2 regions of the Allobosea sp. Tri-49 genome follow, and region 1 is predicted to be linked to the other one. Evidence: predicted binding sites of a transcription regulator. Region 1 holds the regulator's gene; the other holds the start of a gene.
The links. Region 1 encodes PhoB, which activates phosphate uptake and scavenging genes when phosphate is short. Its sites were predicted from a motif close to TGTCATNNANCTGTCAT; they were not measured.
Positions count from the first base shown of each region.

Region 1 (3,847 bases):
ACTATGCAAAACCGTCCTTGCCCTGTCAATCGCAGCTGACCTCGCGGCAGCGTTGCCAATTGGACTCACTGGGCAGCTCTCTGCAGTGATTGGCTGGGGAAAAGCCGAATTAGGATTCGGCGACTCTTGTGGCCGAGTCAGGCCATCTTGTATGGTCTCTCTCGTCAGATACGACATCTCGTGCGGCGTCTCCAGTATCGTCAGTTCCGGGCGTAACGGCTTCCGTTCAGCGACGGACGCTGCCGGTATCGGATTCCGCCATGATCTTTCCCTATGCCTCGCCGGCCAGCCGGCGGGACATGACGAAGACAGGTGCAACTCCATGACCGAAGCCGGAGCCTGGATCGAGGAACGCGTCGAACTGCTGAAGAAGCTCTGGAACGACGGCCTGAGCGCGAGCCAGATCGCCGCCGAGCTCGGCAACGTCACGCGCAACGCCGTCATCGGCAAGGTGCATCGCCTTGGGCTGTCAGGCCGCGCCAAGAGCCCGGGTTCAGCCACGCCTCGCCCGCGCAAGCCGGTGGCTCGCCCGCCGAGCCATCCGGCCGGCCATCACAGCAGCGGCAGCGCCGGGCTGACCCGCGGCAATACCGCGCTCGCTCCCCAGTTCGCGCCGGAGATCGAGGCCGAGACGCAGGTCGCGCGCGAGCCGGCTCCGTCCGAGGACGTGGTCGTGCCGTTCTCCGAGCGGGTCACGATCATGGAGCTGCGCGAGTATATGTGCCGCTGGCCGATGGGCGACCCGACCACGCCGGAGTTCCGCTTCTGCGGCGGACGCTCGGCGACCGGAATGCCCTATTGCGCGTATCATGCCCGCATCGCCTACCAGCCGGCCGCCGACCGCCGCCGCGACCGCAAGATCATTCGCGCCTGAGCGAGCGACGCGAGACTTCCAGAATGCGAAAAGCCGGCCGAAAGGCCGGCTTTTTTGTCGATAGCCCGGCTCGATGCAGGAGGCATGCATGAACGCCCCCAGACCTCGCCCGATTGAGTATGCTTGTGCCCTACCGATCAGGGATGGGCGGCTCCTGCTGGGACTGAGGTCGCCGCATCGCCGGAACCGCCCATCCTGCTGGGACACGATCGGCGGCCACCTTGAGGCGGGCGAGACCGCCGAGTCCGCCCTTATCCGCGAGCTCCAGGAGGAGACCGGCATCACTCCGACAGATTTCCGCCGCTTCGAGGCCATCGAGACGACGGAGACGGACGGCGTCACCCCCGCGCTCTGGCATCTGTTCACAGTGAGCAAATGGGCGGGCGGCGATCCCACGATCAGTAATGACGAACACAGCGAGATCCGCTGGTTCACGTTCGGCGAGGCCCCATCGCTGACACCGCTGGCGTCCGAGGCTTACCGCCCTGTCTTCGCCCGGCTCACCGCAGCCTTAGGGCCGGGCACGTATTGGCTATGATCGCAATCTATGCAGGCGCGGCGTTGGCCGAGATCGCCGGCTGCTTCGCCTTCTGGGCCTGGCTGAAGCTGGACAAGCCGGTCTGGTGGCGCTCGCAGCCTTCGGCTGGCTGCTGACGCTGGTCGATAGTCCCGCGGCCGGCCGCGCATACGCCGCCTATGGCGGCATCTACATCGTTGCGTGCTGGCGTGGATGGCGCTGGTCGAGAAGATCGCGCCGGACCGCTACGATCTCGCCGGCGCCGCACTTTGCCTCGCCGGTGCGGCTGTCATCATCGCCGCGCCGCGCTGACCAGAACCATCAGCCGCGCGCAAAGGTCTCGTCGAAGGCATAGCCGGCGCCGCGCACGGTGCGCAGAGGATCCTTGGCGTTGGCCGGCGTGATCGCCTTGCGCAGGCGCCCGACATGGACGTCGACGGTGCGCTCGTCGATATAGACGTCGCGACCCCAGACAGCGTCGAGCAGTTGCGCGCGGGAATAGACCCGGCCCGGCGCCTGCATCAGGAATTCGAGCAGGCGGAACTCGGTCGGGCCGAGATGCAGTTCCATGCCGGAGCGTCGGACGCGTCGCGTCGTGCGGTCGAGCTCGAGATCACCGGCCGCGAGCAATCCGGCGACATGGCCGGGCTTGGCACGGCGCAGCAGCGCCTGGATGCGGGCGATCAGCTCGGGCAGCGAGAACGGCTTGACGACATAGTCGTCGGCGCCGGTGGCAAGGCCGCGCACACGCTCGGTCTCTTCGCCGCGGGCGGTCAGCATGATGATCGGCACGCGCTCGGTATCGCGCCTTGTGCGCAGGCGCCGGCAGAGCTCGATGCCGGAGAGACCGGGCAGCATCCAGTCGAGCAGGACGAGATCCGGCGTGTGGTCACGCAGATGCAGCTCGGCATCGTCGCCGCGCGCCACGCTGTCGACCTCGAAGCCCTCGGCCTCGAGATTATAGCGCAGCAGCAGGGTCAGCGGCTCCTCGTCCTCGACGATCAGGATGCGTGCAGGCATGTCAGCGTCCGTTCAAAACGTCCGCCGGTCAGCCATTGGCTGCCGGCAGGTCGACGAGGATGTTGGTGGTGTCGAGCTTGGGCCGGGTCTCGTCGATTGACTGACCGGTGACGAGGTAATGGATGGTCTCGGCGATGTTGGTGGTGTGGTCGCCGATGCGCTCGACATTCTTGGCGCAGAAGAGGAGGTGCGTGCAGAAGGTGATGTTGCGCGGATCCTCCATCATGTAGGTCAGGAGCTCGCGGAACAGCGAGGTGTAGAGCGCGTCGATCTCGTCGTCGCGGCGCCAGACCTCCATCGCCTTCTGCTCGTTGCTGGCGGCGTAGGCATCGAGCACGTCCTTGAGCTGAGCCTGGACCAGGCGGCTCATATGCTCGAGGCCTACCACGGCACGATGCGGCGGCGAGAACTGGCCGGAGATCGCGACGGCGCGCTTGGCGATGTTCTTGGCGAGGTCGCCGACGCGCTCGATATCGGCGGCGATGCGGATCGCGGAGATCAGCTCGCGCAGGTCGTTGGCGAGCGGCTGGCGCCGGGCGATGGTCAGCACCGCCTTCTCCTCGACCTCGCGCTGGAGATTGTCGAGGCGCTGGTCGGCGCTGATGATCTTCTGGGCGAGCGCGGTGTCGCGGCGCACCAGCGCCACGGTCGAGTCGCCGAGCATACGCTCGGACATGCCGCCCATCTCGGCGAGGCTGCGGCGCAGGCCCTCGAGATCGGCATCGTAGGAGCGGACGATATGGTCGGACATCGGGGCGTATCCTTCGGGGCTGGCCGACGCTTCAGAACTTCAGCCGAAACGGCCGGTGACGTAGTCCTGCGTCTGCTTCTTGTGCGGGTTCATGAAGATGGTGTTGGTGGCGTCGAACTCGATCACCTCTCCCAGATACATGAAGGCGGTGTACTGCGAGATGCGGGCCGCCTGCTGCATGTTGTGGGTGACGATGACGATGGTGAAGTCCGTCTTGAGCTGCTCGAGCAGATCCTCGATCTTGCCGGTCGAGATCGGGTCGAGCGCCGAGGTCGGCTCGTCGAACAGGATGACCTCGGGCTTCTGCGCGATGGTGCGTGCGATGCAGAGGCGCTGCTGCTGGCCGCCGGACAGACCCATGCCGGAGCTCTTCAGCTTGTCCTTGACCTCGTCCCAGAGGGCGGCGCGCCGCAGCGCGCCCTCGACGCGGTCGTCGAGCTCCGACTTCGGCGGCTTCTCGTAGAGGCGGATGCCGAAGGCGACATTGTCGTAGATCGACATCGGGAACGGCGTCGGCTTCTGGAAGACCATGCCGATGCGCGAACGCAGCTCGTTCACGTCGATATCGTTCGAGATGACGTTGCGGCCGTCGAGGATGATCTCGCCGGTGGCGCGCTGCTCGGGATAGAGCGAATAGATGCGGTTGAAGATGCGCAGCAGGGTCGACTTGCCGCAGCCCGAGGGG
Region 1 covers NZ_CP017946.1:4,277,715-4,281,561, forward strand. The annotation lists gene BLM15_RS20675 (GcrA family cell cycle regulator) at 323-874, shown strand; gene BLM15_RS20680 (NUDIX hydrolase) at 963-1,412, shown strand; partial or broken gene BLM15_RS20685 (YnfA family protein) at 1,409-1,703, shown strand; gene phoB (phosphate regulon transcriptional regulator PhoB) at 1,713-2,411, opposite strand; gene phoU (phosphate signaling complex protein PhoU) at 2,440-3,162, opposite strand; gene pstB (phosphate ABC transporter ATP-binding protein PstB) at 3,202-3,847, opposite strand, start outside.

Region 2 (3,847 bases), 210 kb from region 1:
TCCAGGTGCGGACGATCGCGGCGATGCCGGCTTCCAGCGTGCTGCGGTCGATCTTCGGGGTGCGGCCCTCGTCGCGGCCGATGATGTAATGCGTCCGGGCGAGCGGACCCTCCGGATAGGCCGGATAGGCAGCAGAGACGCGGCCCTGGTAGACGCGGGCGAGGAATTCGCCGACGCGGCGGCGCACCGTGGTGTCGTAGCGGTCCTTCGGGATGAAGACGAGCGCCGAGACGAAGCGGTCGAACTCGTCGGCGCGGGCGAGCGCCCGGATGCGCGGCCGCTCGGTCAACTGCATGATGTCGAGGGCGAAGCGCTCCAGCGTCTCGACGTCGATCTGGAAGAGCTCGTCGCGCGGGAAAGCGTCGAGCACGTTGTAGAGGGCGCGGCCGGAATAGCTCGACGGATCGAAGCCGGTGCTCTTGAGCACGCGCGCGACCTTGAGGCGCAGATAGGGAATCGAGCGGGCGGTGCCGGTATAGGCGTTCGAGGTCAGAAGGCCGACGATGCGCAATTCGCCGTCGAGCCGGCCATCGGCGGTGAAGAGCTTGATCCCGACATAGTCGAGATGGACGCGGCGATGGACGCGGCTCTTGACGTTGGCCTTGGTGATGATCAGCGCCTGCGGCTTGGCCAGGAAGGCGCGGATCTCCGGCGTCATCACCACGAGCTCGCGGTTCTTGCGCAGCACCCGGACATCCGGGTCGCGCAGGATGCCGAGGCCGGAGGAATCGACCGGGTCGGCAGCGGTGTCACCGCCGGCGAAGCGATAGGCGCGCACGCCCAGCAGAGTGAAGTTGTCGCTGGCGATCCATTCGAGGAAGTTCAGCGCTTCCGTGACTTCGTCCTCCGGCAGCGGCGGCGGGTTGGCGCGGTAGGACTGGATTACCTCGGTGATACGGCCGCGCATCGCGGCCCAGTCGTCGACCGCGAGGCCGACATCGACATAGACGCGGGCAAGACCGGCTGCGAGCCGGTCACGCGCCTCGGCTGTGTCGATCCGGTCGAGATGGATATGGATCAGGCTCTCGCGGCGCGTGCCCTCGACGGCGCGGCCGGCCGCTTCGCCGGCGAGCGATTCGAAGGTGCCATTGTCCTTGCGCACCACAGCGAGGATGGGGTGGGCGACCAGGCGCGGCTCATAGCCCTGCTCGGCCAGCTCGGCGAGGGTGGAGTCGAGCAGGAACGGCTTGTTGTCGTTGACGACCTCGAGGACGGTGATCTGGCGCTCGCGCCCATCCGCCTTCACCGCCTCGTCGCGGAAGCGCAAATTGGGCTCGCCGGGCTTGCGCCGGCTGGTCAGGTGGGCATAGGCGGCGTCGGCAGCACGGGCTAGCAGGTCCGGCGGCAGCGCGACGAGATCCTCGGCGACGGTGCGGCCATAGAGCAGCTTGGGGAATTCCGCGGGCATCGCCGAACCGAGCTCACGGGCAGCAGCTTCGATCGCGGTGACGGCTGCAGCCGTGGCATTCGCTTCGCGCTTGGCCATAGTCGTCTTCCCCCTGCTATTTTGCCGCAGCGATGACATAGCTCACCGGCCGCTGCAACTTTCGTCGTATCGCGACAGCCAGATTGCACCAATATGGCGCGGAAACGGCAGCTTGTGCCCGATCCGCGCGGATATCAGCGCGAGGAGTGCAGAGATGACGAAGAAGCATGACAAAGCGATGGTGGGCGAGCAGCCGGCGAAGCAGGACGCGCCGCCTGCCGTGATGGCACTCGCGCTGCCGCAGGCAGAGCTGTCGCCGGAGATGGAGGCCTATTTCGCGAAATGCCTGGAGAAGCTGGGCTATGTCCCGAATGTCCTCACCGCCTATGCGCACGACGATGCCAAGCTCCAGGCCTTCGCCAGCTTCTACAACGATCTGATGCTGGCGCCGTCCGGCTGGTCGAAGCTGGAGCGCGAGATGATCGCGGTCGCGGTCTCCAGCGTGAATCGCTGCTACTACTGCCTCACCGCGCATGGTCAAGCGGTGCGTCAGCTCTCCGGCGATCCGGTGCTCGGCGAGATGATGGTGATGAACTTTCGCGCGGTGCAACTCTCCCAGCGCCACCGCGCCATGCTCGATTTTTCGGTGAAGCTGACCGAGACGCCGCATCGAATCGAGGAGGAGGATCGGGAAGGCTTGCGCCAGTCCGGCTTTGGCGAGCGCGACATCTGGGACATCGGCGCGGTCGCCGCTTTCTTCAACATGTCGAACCGGATCGCCTCGGCGGTCGATATGCGGCCCAATCCCGAATATCACGGCGCGTCGCGCTAAGCTTCCGGTCAAAGAAAACGGCCGGCGGAAACCGCCAGCCGTAAGTTAGCCTGGACTAGTTGGCCCGACCCGCCGCAGCGCCGGAGGGGCTGGGGGGCTGACGTGTCCGGAGCCGGACAGGTCGGGCCGTCTAGGCAACGAATCGGAGTTGAATGCCGCAACGGGGCGCTCGCTTGGCGCAAGCGCGGCAAAATCATGGCAATCGCGATGAAAGCGGAAGAAGATGTCGGCACTGTCATCAAGCTGTCTTGCCAGCGTCGGGAGGCGGGCGCATCATCCCTTGCCGGGCAACGGCAGGCGATGAACAGGAGGCGCGATGAGTGAAAGCGAAACTCCGCCAGCGCAGCGAGCAGGCGCGGTCGTCGCCTTTCCGGCTGCCACCGCGCCCTCTTCCGTCACCTTCGACCGCCGTGAGCTGAACGAGCTGCTCAACCTTTATGGCCGGATGGTTGCGGCCGGTGAGTGGCGCGACTACGCTATCGATTTCCTGCGAAACAAGGCGCAGTTCTCGGTCTTTCGCCGCGCAGCGGAGGTGCCGCTCTACCGGATCGTCAAGGACCCGTCGCTGGCGAGGCGACAGGGCACTTATTCGGTGGTGACCGCGACCGGGCTGATCCTGAAGCGTGGAGCCGAGCTGAGCCGGGTGCTCAAGGTGCTCGATAAGCGGCTGAGCGTGGTGAGCTGAGATCGCCGCGCCAGGCTGGCCCAAAAAGAAAAGCCCCGGCCTTGCGGCCGGGGCTTCGTGTTTTCAGGCTGTCGCCCTGATCACTCCTGCTTGGAGCCGAAGAGCGAGAGCAGCATCTGGAACATGTTGACGAAGTTCAGGTAGAGCGACAGGGCGCCGTTCACCGAAAGCTTCGCGGCCGACTCGGAGTCGAGGTCCGAGTACAGGTACATTTCCTTCAGGCGCTGCGTATCCCAGGCAGTCAGGCCGGCGAAGACCAGCACGCCGATCACCGAGATGGCGAAGGACAGAGCGCTAGAGGCCAGGAAGATGTTGACGACCGAGGCGATCACCAGGCCGATCAGGCCCATGATCAAGAAGGAGCCCATGCCCGATAGCGACTTCTTCGTGGTGTAGCCGAAGAGGCTAAGGCCACCGAAAGCCGCCGAGGTGATGAAGAACACCTTGGCGATCGATTCACCGGTGAAGACGACGAAGATCGACGACAGCGAGACGCCCATCACCGCCGCGAAGGCGAAGAACATGGCGCGGGCCGTCGACGAGCTCATGCTCTCGGCCTTGAACGAGAAGAAGAAGATGAAGGCCAGCGGAGCCAGCATCACCACCCACTTCAGCGGGCTAAGGTAGAGCGCCTGGCCAAGCGGCGTTAGCGCGGTGACCTTGCCCGAAGGCGAGTAGCCGGCAATCGCCAGCATCGAGATGCCGATCGCCATCAGGCCGGTGATGGCCAAGCCGATCGTCATGTTGTTGTAGACGCCGAGCATGAACGAGCGCAGGCCCTGGTCCAGCTCAGCAGCGCTGGTCTGCTGTGCGCGGCCGGCACCCCAGACTTGAGCGTTGCGGTCGAAATCGCTCATGGAGAGAATTCCCCTTGAAACTTTGCCGGGCGGACATCGCCCTTGCG
Region 2 covers NZ_CP017946.1:4,486,390-4,490,236, forward strand. The annotation lists gene BLM15_RS21695 (NAD-glutamate dehydrogenase) at 1-1,486, opposite strand, end outside; gene BLM15_RS21700 (peroxidase-related enzyme) at 1,665-2,258, shown strand; gene BLM15_RS21705 (DUF2794 domain-containing protein) at 2,575-2,943, shown strand; gene BLM15_RS21710 (Bax inhibitor-1/YccA family protein) at 3,024-3,800, opposite strand.
Region 2: BLM15_RS21705 (DUF2794 domain-containing protein) is a predicted target of PhoB. The motif match lies at 2,492-2,508, and genes of this name have one in related genera.